One region of the Halalkalibacter kiskunsagensis genome, then DNA from elsewhere that is predicted to be linked to it. Evidence: a T-box and tRNA genes for the amino acid it is inferred to sense, from the RefSeq annotation. Region 1 holds a T-box; the other holds one or more tRNA genes.
The links. A T-box is a leader RNA that pairs with one kind of tRNA and senses whether it is charged. The one in region 1 lies ahead of serS (serine--tRNA ligase), so its partner is inferred to be a tRNA-Ser.
Positions count from the first base shown of each region.

Region 2: it has a tRNA-Ser gene. The T-box ahead of serS (serine--tRNA ligase) is inferred to sense a tRNA for this amino acid. The anticodon was not compared.

Region 1 covers NZ_JAXBLX010000069.1:11,334-18,456, forward strand. Annotated here, with positions in the region: gene serS (serine--tRNA ligase) at 310-1,590, opposite strand; T-box leader at 1,673-1,888, opposite strand; gene pdxT (pyridoxal 5'-phosphate synthase glutaminase subunit PdxT) at 1,892-2,470, opposite strand; gene pdxS (pyridoxal 5'-phosphate synthase lyase subunit PdxS) at 2,506-3,390, opposite strand; gene SLH51_RS23205 (D-alanyl-D-alanine carboxypeptidase family protein) at 3,664-4,962, opposite strand; gene guaB (IMP dehydrogenase) at 5,113-6,570, opposite strand; gene SLH51_RS23215 (YaaC family protein) at 6,702-7,123, shown strand, end outside.
Region 2 covers NZ_JAXBLX010000079.1:412-7,534, forward strand. Annotated here, with positions in the region: gene SLH51_RS23840 (MFS transporter) at 1-945, shown strand, start outside; gene SLH51_RS23845 (DUF1002 domain-containing protein) at 1,074-1,949, shown strand; gene SLH51_RS23850 (NfeD family protein) at 2,077-2,724, shown strand; gene SLH51_RS23855 (DUF1189 domain-containing protein) at 2,795-3,577, opposite strand; gene SLH51_RS23860 (Na/Pi cotransporter family protein) at 3,842-5,467, shown strand; tRNA gene SLH51_RS23865 (tRNA-Asn) at 5,677-5,751, shown strand; tRNA gene SLH51_RS23870 (tRNA-Met) at 5,758-5,831, shown strand; tRNA gene SLH51_RS23875 (tRNA-His) at 5,857-5,929, shown strand; tRNA gene SLH51_RS23880 (tRNA-Ile) at 5,937-6,013, shown strand; tRNA gene SLH51_RS23885 (tRNA-Ser) at 6,041-6,133, shown strand; gene SLH51_RS23890 (superoxide dismutase) at 6,516-7,123, shown strand, end outside.

The DNA.
Region 1 (7,123 bases):
TTTTTTCTTCTATTCTAAGCAATGAGCGGAGCCGCCGTTGGGGGTTTAGCCTTTTGAGTGCCTTTCTCAAAAGGCGTACGGCGAGTGAAGCCATTGCAACTTGTTTGCTCTTTTTTAAATCAAAACAGGTCGCACTTTGACTTGTTTTCTTCTATTCTAACAATGAGCGGAACCGCCGTTAGGGGGGAGCCTTTTGAGTGCCTTTCTCAAAAGGCGTACGGCGAATGAAGCCATTGTAAGATTGCCCTTTACCCTTTTTATTCCAACTTAAAAAGCCGACTGCATGAATGTGCAGTCGGCTTTTTCATTTTACTTTGTTGTAATCTTTTCTACATTGCGCATATATGGACGTAAAACTTCAGGAATCACGACAGATCCATCATCTTCTTGGTAATTTTCAAGGATCGCCGCAACTGTACGTCCGACAGCAAGGCCTGATCCGTTTAATGTATGAACGAATTCTGGTTTCGCTTTTGCTTCAGGACGATACTTAATGTTTGCACGACGCGCTTGAAAGTCTTCAAAGTTACTACAAGAAGAGATTTCACGGTAAGAATCATTACTTGGAATCCAAACTTCAATATCGTACTTTTTCGCCGCTGTAAATCCTAAGTCTGCAGTACACATACTTAATACACGGTAAGGTAATTTGAGAAGTTGCAATACTTTCTCTGCATGACCTGTTAACGTTTCAAGTGTATCATATGAATCCTCAGGCTTTACAAACCGTACTAACTCCACTTTATTAAATTGATGCTGACGAATCAATCCACGTGTATCACGGCCTGCAGAACCAGCCTCTGAGCGGAAGTTTGCGCTATATGCCGTATATGCAATTGGCAACTGTTCTGCTGTTAAAATTTCATCACGGTGTAAGTTTGTTACAGGTACTTCTGCTGTTGGGATGAGAAAGTAATCTTGGTCATGAATTTTAAAAGCATCCTCTTCAAACTTAGGCAATTGCCCCGTACCCGTCATGCTTGCACGATTGACCATATAAGGAGGCAAAACTTCCACGTAGCCATGCTCGTCTTGATGTAAGTCCATCATAAAGTTAATCAATGCACGTTCTAGACGCGCTCCTAACCCTTTATAAAACACAAAACGACTTCCTGTCACTTTTGATGCCCGTTCAAAATCAACGATTCCTAGATCTGTTGCTAGATCCCAGTGCGGCTTCGTATCAAATCCAAATGAACGAACCTCTCCCCACTTACGTATCTCAACATTATCATCTTCTGTATCCCCAACAGGAACACTCTCATGAGGTACATTAGGAATTGTTAATAAAATCCCTTCTAATTCATCTTCGATTTTTCGTAACTGTTCATCGAGTGATTTAATCTTCTCCGATACTTCTTTTGTTTCTTTAATTAAATGATCTGCATCTTGCTTTTCACGCTTTAATTGTGCTACTTCTTGTGACACTTGATTTCTTCTACTCTTAAGCTCTTCTACTTCAACAATAATCGTTCGACGACCTTCATCTAATTCTTCAAAACGGTCTAGACCAGAGATATCTTCACCTCTTGTCGTAAGTCTCTTTTTTATATCATCAAAGTCTTTACGTAAACGTTTTACATCTAACATTGGTTGTCCTCCTCATGTCTTATCTTATTCATTTTACCAAATAACAAAGGATAAAAAAAAGCCCTCACCCCTTCTATTATGAAGAAGGGACGAGAGCACCCGCGTTACCACCCTTGTTGCAAGATAGTAGGTGCTTCCTCCTACTATCTAAACCACTTTAGCACATAACGGCTGCATACCGAGAAGATTTCATACTTCTACTCCAAGGTGGATTCGATACAAGCACTGACCGGTTCACACCTCCCACCGGCTCTCTGTACAGCGCTTTGTATGTACTAACCCTTATCGACGCATTACAACTTTATTGTTTTGATTCTTCTACAATTGAAACAAAGAACTGATGAAAGCGATGATCATCTGTTAGCTCTGGATGAAACGAGCATGCAAGGAAGTTTCCATGTCTTGCAGCAACAATTTCATCCCCATACTTCGAAAGTATTTCTACATCTTCTCCTACTTCTAAAATAAGAGGAGCACGGATAAACACAGCACGAATATCTTCACCTACACCTGTTACATGCAGATCGGTCTCAAAGCTTTCCCGCTGACGTCCAAACGCATTGCGCTGTACTTTCATGTTCATAACCGATAAATGACCAGAGTCTTGTCCCTCAATTGAGCTTGCCATTAAAATCATGCCTGCACACGTACCAAACATCGGCTTTCCTGAAGCAGCAAATTCTTTTAGTGGTTCAAAGAAACCATACAAATCAATTAAACGACGCATCGTTGTACTTTCCCCACCAGGAAAAACCAAGCCATCTATTTCAGCTAGTTGCTCAACTTTTTTGACAACAACTACTTCTGTATGAGGAGCTTGTAAGCAGTTCACATGCTCCCTAACCGCTCCTTGTAATGCCAATACACCAATTTTAACCATTACTTGCGCTTCCTTTCCCTTACCCAGCCTAGAGTTTACCAGCCACGCTCTTGCATGCGCTCAGTTGGGTTAAGAGTCGAAATTTCGATACCTTTCATTGCAGTTCCAAGTCCTTTTGAAAGCTCAGCAATTAACGCATAATCTTGATAGTGAGTTGTCGCTTCAACAATTGCACGTGCAAACTTCTCAGGGTTGTCTGATTTGAAAATACCAGAACCAACAAATACTCCATCTGCACCTAACTGCATCATTAATGCAGCATCTGCAGGAGTTGCTACACCACCTGCTGCAAAGTTAACGACAGGTAATTTACCTGTTTCTTTAATCTGTAACAAAAGATCAAATGAAGCACCAAGGTTCTTTGCTTCTGTCATTAACTCATCAGTAGACATTTGCTTTACTTTGTTAATTTGTCCTTGAATCATACGCATATGACGAACCGCTTCAACAATGTTTCCTGTTCCAGGCTCACCTTTCGTACGAATCATTGATGCACCTTCACCAATACGACGTGACGCTTCTCCTAAGTCACGTGCTCCACAAACAAATGGGACAGTGAAATCACGCTTGTACAAGTGGAATACTTCGTCTGCAGGTGTTAGAACTTCACTTTCGTCAATGTAATCAACGCCCATAGCTTCTAGAATACGCGCTTCTACAATGTGACCGATACGAGCTTTTGCCATAACTGGAATTGATACTGCATTTAGTACCTCTTCAACAATTGTCGGGTCAGCCATACGTGCCACTCCGCCCGCTGCACGAATATCCGCTGGTACACGCTCAAGTGCCATGACTGCAACTGCACCTGCTTGCTCTGCAATTTTTGCTTGTTCTGCATTAATGACGTCCATAATAACGCCACCTTTTTGCATTTCTGCCATACCTCTTTTGACTCTATCTGTTCCTGTTTGGCTCATTCGTATTTCCTCCTATACCGTTCTTCTTAGTTGAATGCTCATCCTTTAATAGTATACCTTAAAAAAGGGGCATTCGCATAAATTTTCAGTTATTATTTTAGCATGAATAAGGGCCTAAACAAAATTAGGACTGGTTTAGAAAAGGCTTAGTTATAAGCAAATGTCTTTACAAGTAAATATAGAATATTTGACATTCAATTTACCTAAACAGAATTTAGAGAAAACTAAAGTTTTTCAAAATTCACAAATATTTCCCTTTTACTGATGCTTAACTTAAGAAAACCAACCTTTAACCATTTCAGCTACACCATTCCAGATTCCAGAAAAGAAACCTCCGACCGCACGCATCGCCATTGCGAACCAACCTGCCTTTTCAACAGCTACATCCGTAACAACCGGAACTTCAGCACGTTGTGATGCATATAAAAACTCTTCATCCTCGTCACCATTATATACAAGAGCAAGCGTTCCAACTTGTGTACCCGCTTCAAAAGGTGCTTCTAATTCACCGTCTTCATTTAACTGGCTTTCATTAAGACTAAGTTCGGTTGAATATAATTCATCTTCTCCACTACGAACTACCGTTGAAAGTGCCTCTATACTCGAGATCCCAACTTCTCTTTCCTTACCTGCAACGACTGGAATTTGTTCAAATCCCTCAGGTATAAACCCAGCCTCTACTAGCTCCACATGTGTGAAATTATTAAAGCCATGGTCTAATAATTTCTTTGTTTCATTAAAACGATCGTCGCGAGTATTAGTTCGCATTACAACTGAGATAAACCGCATGCCATTACGTTCTGCTGTTCCAGTAAAAGCATTCCCTGCAGCTGAAGTATACCCCGTCTTTAAACCATCTATGCCTTCATAGTCATGTTGTGGTTCTATGCCTGATAACATCCAATTCCAGTTACGCATTTCTATTCGTTCTTCTGGTCCTGCAATAAAATCCATTGTTGGAATGCTAGCCGTTTCAAGCACTTCTGGATAGTCGTTAATCAAATGAAATGCAAGCTTTGCTGTCGCACGTGCAGACATCATATTCTCTGCATTTTCACCTGTACCATCCGGATGATTGCCTTGAAGATCTGAATTATTTAACCCAGTTGTATTAACAAATTCATAATCCTCTAACCCTAACTCTGCAGCCTTGTCATTCATCATCTTCACGAATTGAGTTTCTGACCCAGCAATTAATTCAGCTAGAGCAATCGTTGAAGCATTAGCTGAATAGATGGCAACTGACTGATACAATTGTTCAACTGTATACGTCGCATCTTGCCGCAAAGGAACATTCGACAATGCAGTATGTAAAGACAGAGTCCTCACAAAGTCACTAATTGGAACTTCTTGATCCCAAAATATCTTTCCTTCATTAATGGCTTCAAGAATGAGGTATTCACTCATCATTTTCGTCATACTTGCCGTTGGAAGAATAGCATCTATATTTTTTTGAAATAAAATCTTCCCTGTTTTTGCATCTACTAAAATAGCAGATTCAGCTTCTAAATCAAAAGCAGCATTTATTTTACCTGGTTGTATTACAGTTGCAAGTAATACGATAGTAAGCATAGTTAAAAACCACTTTTTAAACATTTTATGGTCCACTCTAATCCCTCCACACCTTTTCACATAGAGGTTATTTTATCATAACTAGTAAAAAAAAAATAGATAGAGAAATCCCTATCTATTTTCCATAATTTATTTAGTGATCCAGTTCAATTACAATGAATAATTTGGTGCTTCTTTCGTAATTTGTACATCATGTGGGTGGCTTTCACGTAATCCAGCTCCGGTAATTCGAATAAACTGTCCATTTTCTCTTAAGTCATCTAAAGTTGGTGTACCGCAATACCCCATTCCTGCACGAATCCCTCCGATTAACTGGTGAATCGTATCATGTAATGGTCCTTTATATGGAATTCGGCCTTCAATTCCTTCAGGCACTAATTTTTGTGCATTTTCTTGGAAATAACGATCCTTACTACCTTTTTCCATTGCACCTAATGAACCCATACCACGGTAAACTTTAAATTGACGTCCTTGATAAATCTCTCGGTCTCCAGGACTTTCAGAAACACCTGCAAGTAAACTTCCTAACATAACTGCATGTCCACCAGCTGCTAATGCTTTCACGATATCGCCTGAGTATTTAATTCCTCCATCCGCGATAATTGGAACACCATGCTTCTTAGCTTCAGTTGCACAATCATAAACTGCTGTAACTTGAGGAACCCCAATTCCAGCTACAATACGTGTCGTACAAATAGAACCTGGTCCAATTCCTACCTTTACTACATTTACACCAGCTTCTATTAAATCACGAGTAGCATGGGCCGTTGCAACATTACCGGCAATAATTGTTAAATCAGGATACGTTGAGCGAACCTCACGAACTTTATCTAACACTCCCTTAGAATGGCCATGGGCTGTATCGATCACAATGGCGTCTATACCGGCTTCAACCAATGCAGCTAGTCTTACGTCTGCATCTGCTGAAACACCAATTGCAGCCCCAACTACGAGCCTTCCTTGTGAATCTTTAGCTGAATTAGGAAACTCAATGACTTTCTCAATGTCTTTTATTGTAATTAACCCTTTTAACACGCCTTCATCATCAACGAGAGGAAGCTTCTCAATTTTATATTGTTGAAGGATTTTTTCAGCATCATTTAATGTAGTGCCCACAGGGGCTGTTACAAGATTTTCTTTCGTCATCACTTCATCGATTTTAATAGAGTAATCTTCAATAAAGCGTAGGTCGCGGTTTGTGATAATTCCAACAAGCTTTTGGTCTTCATCTACAATCGGTACACCTGAAATACGATACTTACCCATTAAGTGTTCTGCATCAAATACTTGACGATCTGCTGTTAAATAAAATGGATTAGTAATAACACCACTTTCAGAACGTTTAACAAGATCAACTTGTTCAGCTTGCTGCTCAATTGACATATTCTTATGAATAATCCCAAGGCCACCTTCACGTGCAATGGCAATAGCCATTTGTGCTTCTGTAACAGTATCCATCCCTGCACTAATAATAGGAATGTTTAATTGTAAATTATCGCTTAATTTCGTTTTTACAGAAACATCACGTGGCAAGATTTCTGATTTCCCTGGTACAAGCAATACGTCATCAAAGGTAAGACCTTCTTTTTGAAATTTAGTTTCCCACATTAAATTCTGCCTCCCCATTCTTTTATAAGTTCGTGAAAATATTATTAGTAGCTTATCAATTGGGCAAACTACTGTCAAGAATCGATGTAATGTGCGACTTTTTTGAATATACAGACGAAAGGAGGATTAGAGTGGATCCTGTGCAAAATGATTTGTTCATCCCATTTTATTCAGCTACATTTTCAAGAAAATTTTTAACAGAACGGTATGAAGAAAATCAAATAGCTCAACCAAAAACAACCAGCTATCATACCTGTTCTTCATTTATGTATCATCTACAACATGGTCAACTCTATTTTAAACATGCATCTATCGTACCAATTGAATTGAAACCTATTTTGGTATTTTACGGATATGTCCAATTATTAAAAGCTTGTATCTTAACATTAGATCCTAACTATCCAGAAAGCTCACAAGTTTTAGCACATGGTGTAACGACTCGTAAAAGAAAAAAATCTTCTTACCGTTTTCTAGATGATGAGGTAAAAATTCAAAAAAACGGACTTTTTTCGCACTTTTTAGACAAAATGTTTCATGTGAAACATCAAGAAGG
Region 2 (7,123 bases), on a different contig from region 1:
GGCGAAAGTAGTTCGTTTCAGATAATGATGGTTGGACGTGTTTTTCAAGGGATTGGGGCAGGAGGAGCTACCCCTCTCGCAATGGCCTTTATTTCAGATTTGTACCAAGGGGAACAAAGGAACCGTGCATTAGGTGCAATAGAAGTATTTAATGGTGCAGGAAAAGTAATTAGTCCGATCGTAGGAGGGCTTGTTTTAGCTGTATCGTGGTATGTTAGCTTTGTTATATATTTAGCTGTTGCATTATTTGCCTTTGTCGGAATAAAGCTTTTTATCACAACTGATCCTGTTATTAAAAAGGATTTTGAAAACCGCAACGAAAAGACTGAAAGGTTAAAAAGGCAGTTTGTCTATCATTGGAGGTGGCTAATTCCGATACTTGCATCAGGGACTATTGGGATGTTTTTATTATTTGGGTACTTGTTTTATTTCTCCTATTTGCTAGAGTCAACTTTGTTAGTTTCGGATTTTCTAAATGGTATGCTTCTTGCTCTCCCTTTATTTGTATTAACGATTCTTTCGTACTCCACTGCAAAAAGGTTAAGGAGCAATGAAAATCAATATAAGCGTGCATTTATTTATGGGATTATGTTGATGATTGGTGGTACGTTATTAATGCTAATAGATCATTCTCTAAGCTTATTTGTTTGTGCAATTATCATTTATTCATTTGGATTTGGTATGTTACTTCCAGCAGCTAACGCAGCACTAGCCTCGATTGTCTTGAAAAAAGAAAGGGGGACAGTATTTTCGTTTTATACTATGCTTCGCTTTTTAGGGGTTGCCTTGGGACCATTGTGTTTTGGTATTTGGATGAGGGATATAGAACAAATGATGTTTACGGCGTTGTTTTTTATATCGCTAAATGGTCTTATATTAGTATATAGTTGGAAATGCTTTCCAATCGGGAAAGAATGCAATAATGTCGAAATGTCACGTTTGTAAAAGAAAATAAGACAAAAGTCCCTTTTATTTATTATGTAAAAAGTGTTTCTTATTTAGTAGAGCACTCGTCTAATGTAGAGAGCTATAGAGGGAAAGTAGTTTCCTCATAATAAAAGGAGAAGATAAAAATGAAAACAGTTTGGAAAAAGTTACTAGCACTTACACTTGTATTTGTGCTTGTATTCCCGCTTTTTGTATTAGCTGATGCAGTACCTGGTGATGAGATAGTGACTCTTGGTGAAGACTTATCTGAGGCGCAAAGGCAAACTTTGCTGTCTGAAATGGGGGCAACAGAAGAGGACACAATCATAACTGTTACAAACGCAGAAGAACATCAGTATCTCGGGAATTACATTAGTGCATCTCGCATAGGAACGAATGCTCTATCTTCATCGAAAATCACTCTTAGAGAACAGGGCGCAGGCTTATCCGTTGAATCAAATAATATTAATTGGGTTTCTGATGATATGTATGCAAATGCATTAATCACGGCTGGGGTTGAAGATGCCGATATTTATGTAACAGCACCTATTGCTGTATCAGGTACCGCTGCGTTGACTGGATTAATTAAAGCATATGAAATTGCTGCAGAAATTGAAATTCCAGAAGAACAAAAGCAGATTGCTAATGAAGAATTGGTTCGTACAGGAGAATTAAGTGATTCAATTGGGGTTGAAGAAGCAACTGAATTAATGAATCGAATAAAAGAAGAGATTGCCAATAATCCAGTTGAAACAGAAGATGACTTAAGGGAGTTAATTCGTCGCGTTGCGGCTGAACTTGGCATTACGTTAACAGATGAAGAGTTAAATGGGCTTGTATCTTTATTTATGAGAATGAAAGATCTTAATATTGATTGGAATCAAGTTCAAGATCAAATTTCAAAAGTTCGAGATAACTTAGATGAATTTTTAAATCGAGAAGACACACAAGGTTTTATTAAAAACTTTCTTGATTTAATTAATCGTCTAATTGATTCTCTTCGTGGATTTTTCAGTTCATAAGCAGAGAGGATTTTCCTCTCTTCCAAAGCGTAAGAGAAGACCATTAGAGGGATTTTCTTATTTTTTGGAAGAAAGTGAAACGTATTCATGATATGATTCGTATACGATAAGTAAGGAGGGATGAGAAATGGAGTGGTTGGATTCACCAAGTATTGGTTTTATAGTTGTTTTTTTAGGGACATTATTTTTAATTGGAGAATTACTTGTTCGGGCTAAAGGGCTCTTTGCCATATTAGGGATTGCAATAATGGCTATGTACTTTTCGTATCACCTTACAGGAGATACTGGATTGTGGGTAGTGCTTTTATATATTGTTGGTTTAGCATTAATAGTAGTTGATGGTAAAGTTATCACTGATGGGACGGTTGCTCTGCTCGGAGTCGTCTTAATGATAATCGGTCTTGCAGTACCAGCTCCAACTTTTATTTATGGTACACTTGTTTCAATGGGATTTATTATTGGAGGATTTAGTTCAGCACTATTTTTAAAAGTTTTTCCATCCCGAAATTTATGGGCAAAAATGACGCTAAAAGATAAACTAACAAGTGATTTAGGATATAACTCAATTAACGAGCAATACCATGAATTAATCGGAAAACAAGGTAGAACGATTAGCTCTTTTCGACCAACAGGTACAGTTGAAATTGAAGGGGACCAATATAGTGCAACAAGTGGAGGTCATTGGATTGAAGCTAACACTGATATTATTGTCACCTCAGTAGATGGAACAAGGATTCTTATTAAATCCTTAGAAAATAGCCAAAAAAGCGAGTAACGTTAACTGTTACTTGCTTTTTTGGCTATAATTCAGAAAAATTGTTCTTTAGAACCTTACTTCTCATTCGTCATGACTTTTTTTGGGGAACCGGAATTGATTTTACTGAAATTAAAACCAATAAAAAAGTAGACGCAATAAATGCACTAAATGGTATTGGATAAAATAAAACATCCACCCAAGCAAGTAGTATAACAGGAAGAGTTAGCGCATGTGCAGTAATTAACCACAGATGGCGATATTCTAAATTACGCGCACCTTTAAGTAATAAAGCTACAAAAGCCAAAAGTGATATACCAAGAAAGGCCAAACCCGAAAGTGCAACAAAAAGAAGAAAGATAATAATAAATAATAAAATTGGCAAAAAGCCTTGTAAATCATTAATACGCTTAGATAAATCCTCTTTTGTAAACTCTTGTAACCCAAGAAGTGTGTATGGAATAGATTGACTGTTACCATCAGCTATAAATAAAAATTCTCGTTGTTGTAAGGCAATGCCATCAACTAATTGTTGTAATTCCTGCTCTGAATATGTATTTGAGGAATCAATAAGGAAGAATCCTTCTCCGGCAACCTCGGTATAAAATGGCTCTTCACTTTCCCAATAGAGTGTTCCTTCTCTCAGATGAAAGTTTGGTATATCGTTTTGTAACATATTATCGAATTGTTCAACAGCTGAAGTGGCCGTTGAGTATAGTGTGACAAAGTATGGGATGCTAGAAATAAATATAATGAAAAGTACATACCCAATGGTTGATGTAATGGGGCGAAATCGACTATATGCAATAACCTTTTTACTGTAAAAGCTTTTTAGAAACCAATCCCAATAGCTCAGAATAAACACCTCTTTCATTCTTCGTTATTTTAACGAATAGCTCGTTGAATTGCTATAATACTTTTAAAAAATTTGCTAAAAACGTGAAAAGATTGTGTTGAAGCTAGGGAATGTTAATCCTATGAATGATCTATGTTGAGCAATAGTAAAAACGTGTAAACTTTTAAACTTTTTTGTTTACAAATGGTTTGAGAATGCTTAATAATAGACAGGGTGTCCATGTTGATGTTTGTCGAAAGTTGGATGATTACTTTGACTTATGAAATGAAGGGATGAGGATTTGTGGATTTACAAACGCTCTTGTTCATGTTTTTCGGTGGACTAGGTATTTTCCTATTTGGTATAAAGTACATGGGGGATGGGTTGCAAAAGGTTGCAGGAGACGGATTACGCGACGTTCTCGATAAGTTTACAACCAATCCAATTATGGGTGTATTCGCTGGAATTGTTGTTACAGTTCTTTTGCAAACAAGTACAGGTACAACGGTTTTAACAATTGGTCTAGTGAATGCGGGTTTTATGACATTAAAGCAAGCGATAGGTGTTATTATGGGGGCCAATATTGGAACGACGGTTACAGCGTTTATTATTGGGATTAAAATATCTGCTTATGCCTTACCGATTATAGCAGTAGGTGCAGCATTAATTTTCTTCATAAAAGCTAAAAAAGTTAACTATTATGGACAAGTTATTTTTGGTTTTGGAGCCCTTTTTTATGGTTTGGAATTAATGGGGACTGGCCTCAAACCATTGCGTGAGTTAAAAGCATTTGCTGAGCTGACGGTGAGTATGAGTGAAAATCCATTACTGGGTGTTGTCATTGGGACGATTTTCACTGTTGCTGTGCAAAGTTCAAGTGCATCAATTGGTTTATTGCAGCAGTTGTACGAACAAGGAGCAATGGGATTAGATTCAGCATTACCAGTTTTGTTTGGTGATAATATCGGAACAACGATTACAGCGATTTTGGCTGCAATTGGAGCTTCTGTTGCTGCTAAAAGAGCTGCATTAACACATGTCATCTTTAATTTAATTGGTACAGTTATTGTCCTAATGATATATCCTCTCTTCTTTAATTTAATTAGCTATTTAGCATTAGAGCTAGGTCTTAATCGTCCAATGACAATTGCTTTTGCGCACGGGATTTTCAATGTTTCAAACACATTGATTCAACTACCTTTCGTTGCGCTGCTAGCTATTATAGTAACGAAGCTAGTCCCAGGGGATGAGTATAGTATAGAATATAAAGCAAAGCATTTAGACCCTAGATTTATTGGGAGTTCACCAGCTATAGCTCTTGGGCAAGCTAAACAAGAAGTTCTTAGAATGGCCGAATTCTCTGAAAGAGGTCTTTATGAAGTAAGCCAATACTTAGAAAATGGTCAGAAGCGACATGCTGAAATGTCGATTCAGTTCGAAGAGGCGATAAATAATCTTGACCGGAAGATTACTGATTATTTAATTCAAATTTCATCAAGGTCTTTATCTGCACATGATTCTAAACTGCACTCAATGTTGTTGGATACTGTTCGGGATATTGAGCGAATTGGTGACCATATTGAAAATATTGTCGAATTGAAAGATTATCAAAAAGCAAATAAAGTTCATATTTCTGATAAAGCTCTCGAGGATTTACGGGAAATGTCTGAATTAACTCTTTCCACGTTAAAAGAAGCTATACAATCATTGGAACTAATTGATGGTGATATGGCTCGCTCTGTATTAGAAAAGGAAGAGAAAATTGACAAAATGGAACGGAAGCTTAGAAAACAGCATATTCATCGTGTGAACGAGGGGAAATGTTCAGGTTCAGCTGGGATTGTTTTTGTTGACATTGTTAGTAATTTAGAGAGAATTGGCGATCACTCTGTAAATATCGCTGAAGCGGTAATTGGAGAGGATAATTAAATAAATTGTAATTTAATTAAAGATCTCAAAACGGAAAGCGTACGTCCTTTTGAGATCTTTAATTATGATAATATCTTGTTTATCTAAAACATGTGTGGTAAATTAGATCAGTGTTATTCAGTCATGTTTTTCCTTTTTGAAGAAAAGGAAAAAATATATTGACGTTAATTGCTCAGCATGATATTATAATTCTTGTCTTTAAAAGTTGTTCCACAGTAGCTCAGTGGTAGAGCTATCGGCTGTTAACCGATCGGTCGTAGGTTCGAGTCCTACCTGTGGAGCCATATTATGGCGGTGTAGCTCAGCTGGCTAGAGCGTACGGTTCATACCCGTGAGGTCGTGGGTTCGACTCCCTCCGCCGCTATTTTTCTACTTAAATATTTCTTGTGGCGGTTGTGGCGAAGTGGTTAACGCACCGGATTGTGATTCCGGCATTCGTGGGTTCAATTCCCATCAGCCGCCCCTTAGAGGACCCTTAGCTCAGTTGGTCAGAGCAGTCGGCTCATAACCGATCGGTCGTAGGTTCGAGTCCTACAGGGTCCACCATCTTAGTTGTATATTTTTGAAAAACGCGGAGGAATACCCAAGTCCGGCTGAAGGGATCGGTCTTGAAAACCGACAGGCGGGTTAAACCGCGCGGGGGTTCGAATCCCTCTTCCTCCGCCATTTACTATTTCAAATGATAAGGATCTACTTTGTAGGTCCTTTTTTTTGTTATTTCTTTTTCTTGAGGAGATAATGATTATTTTTGAAGTCGAAAAAGAAATAAAGTGCAGGATTTATTGAATATTATGACGAATTTATAGCAAGCACATGCATGGCTGTAGCTCTGTGAGATTCGATATTGTTTTCGGGGAGTTTAAATTTTCTCAAGTGGGGTAGAGTAAATTTGTCTTCAGAAAAAACAATGAGCATTATCATTGCAAGAATGTTCAAATTTTGGTAATGTAATTAATGGAAGACTTTTGAAACATAAATGTTGCTAAAGTCCACTTCTGGGGTTTTATACTCCACACTATTTTGTTACTTACTTTAAGGAGGAATTATCATGGCTTACGAATTACCACAATTACCTTATGCAGCTAACGCACTAGAACCTCATATTGATGAGGCGACAATGAACATTCATCACGGAAAACATCACAATACGTATATTACAAAATTAAACGCAGCACTTGAAGGTCATGAAGATCTTGCAGGTAAGAGCATTGAAGAATTAGTTTCTAATTTAGATGCTATACCTGAGAGCATTCGCGGAGCAGTTCGTAACAACGGTGGTGGTCACGCAAACCACACGTTCTTCTGGCAAATATTAAGCCCGAATGGTGGAGGAGCTCCAACAGGTGAACTTGCAGATGCAATTAACTCAACGTTTGGTAGCCTTGAAGCATTCAAAGAAGAATTTGCAAATGCAGGTGCTAACCGTTTTGGTTCAGGTTGGGCTTGGCTAATTGTTGATGGAGGGAAGCTTGCTGTAACAAGTACTCCTAACCAAGATACACCACTAATGGAAGGGAAAACGCCAATCCTTGGATTAGATGTATGGGAGCATGCATATTACTTAAATTATCAAAATCGTCGTCCTGATTATATTAATGCATTCTGGAATGTAGTCAATTGGGATGAGGTCTCAAAACGTTACAACGAAGCAAAATA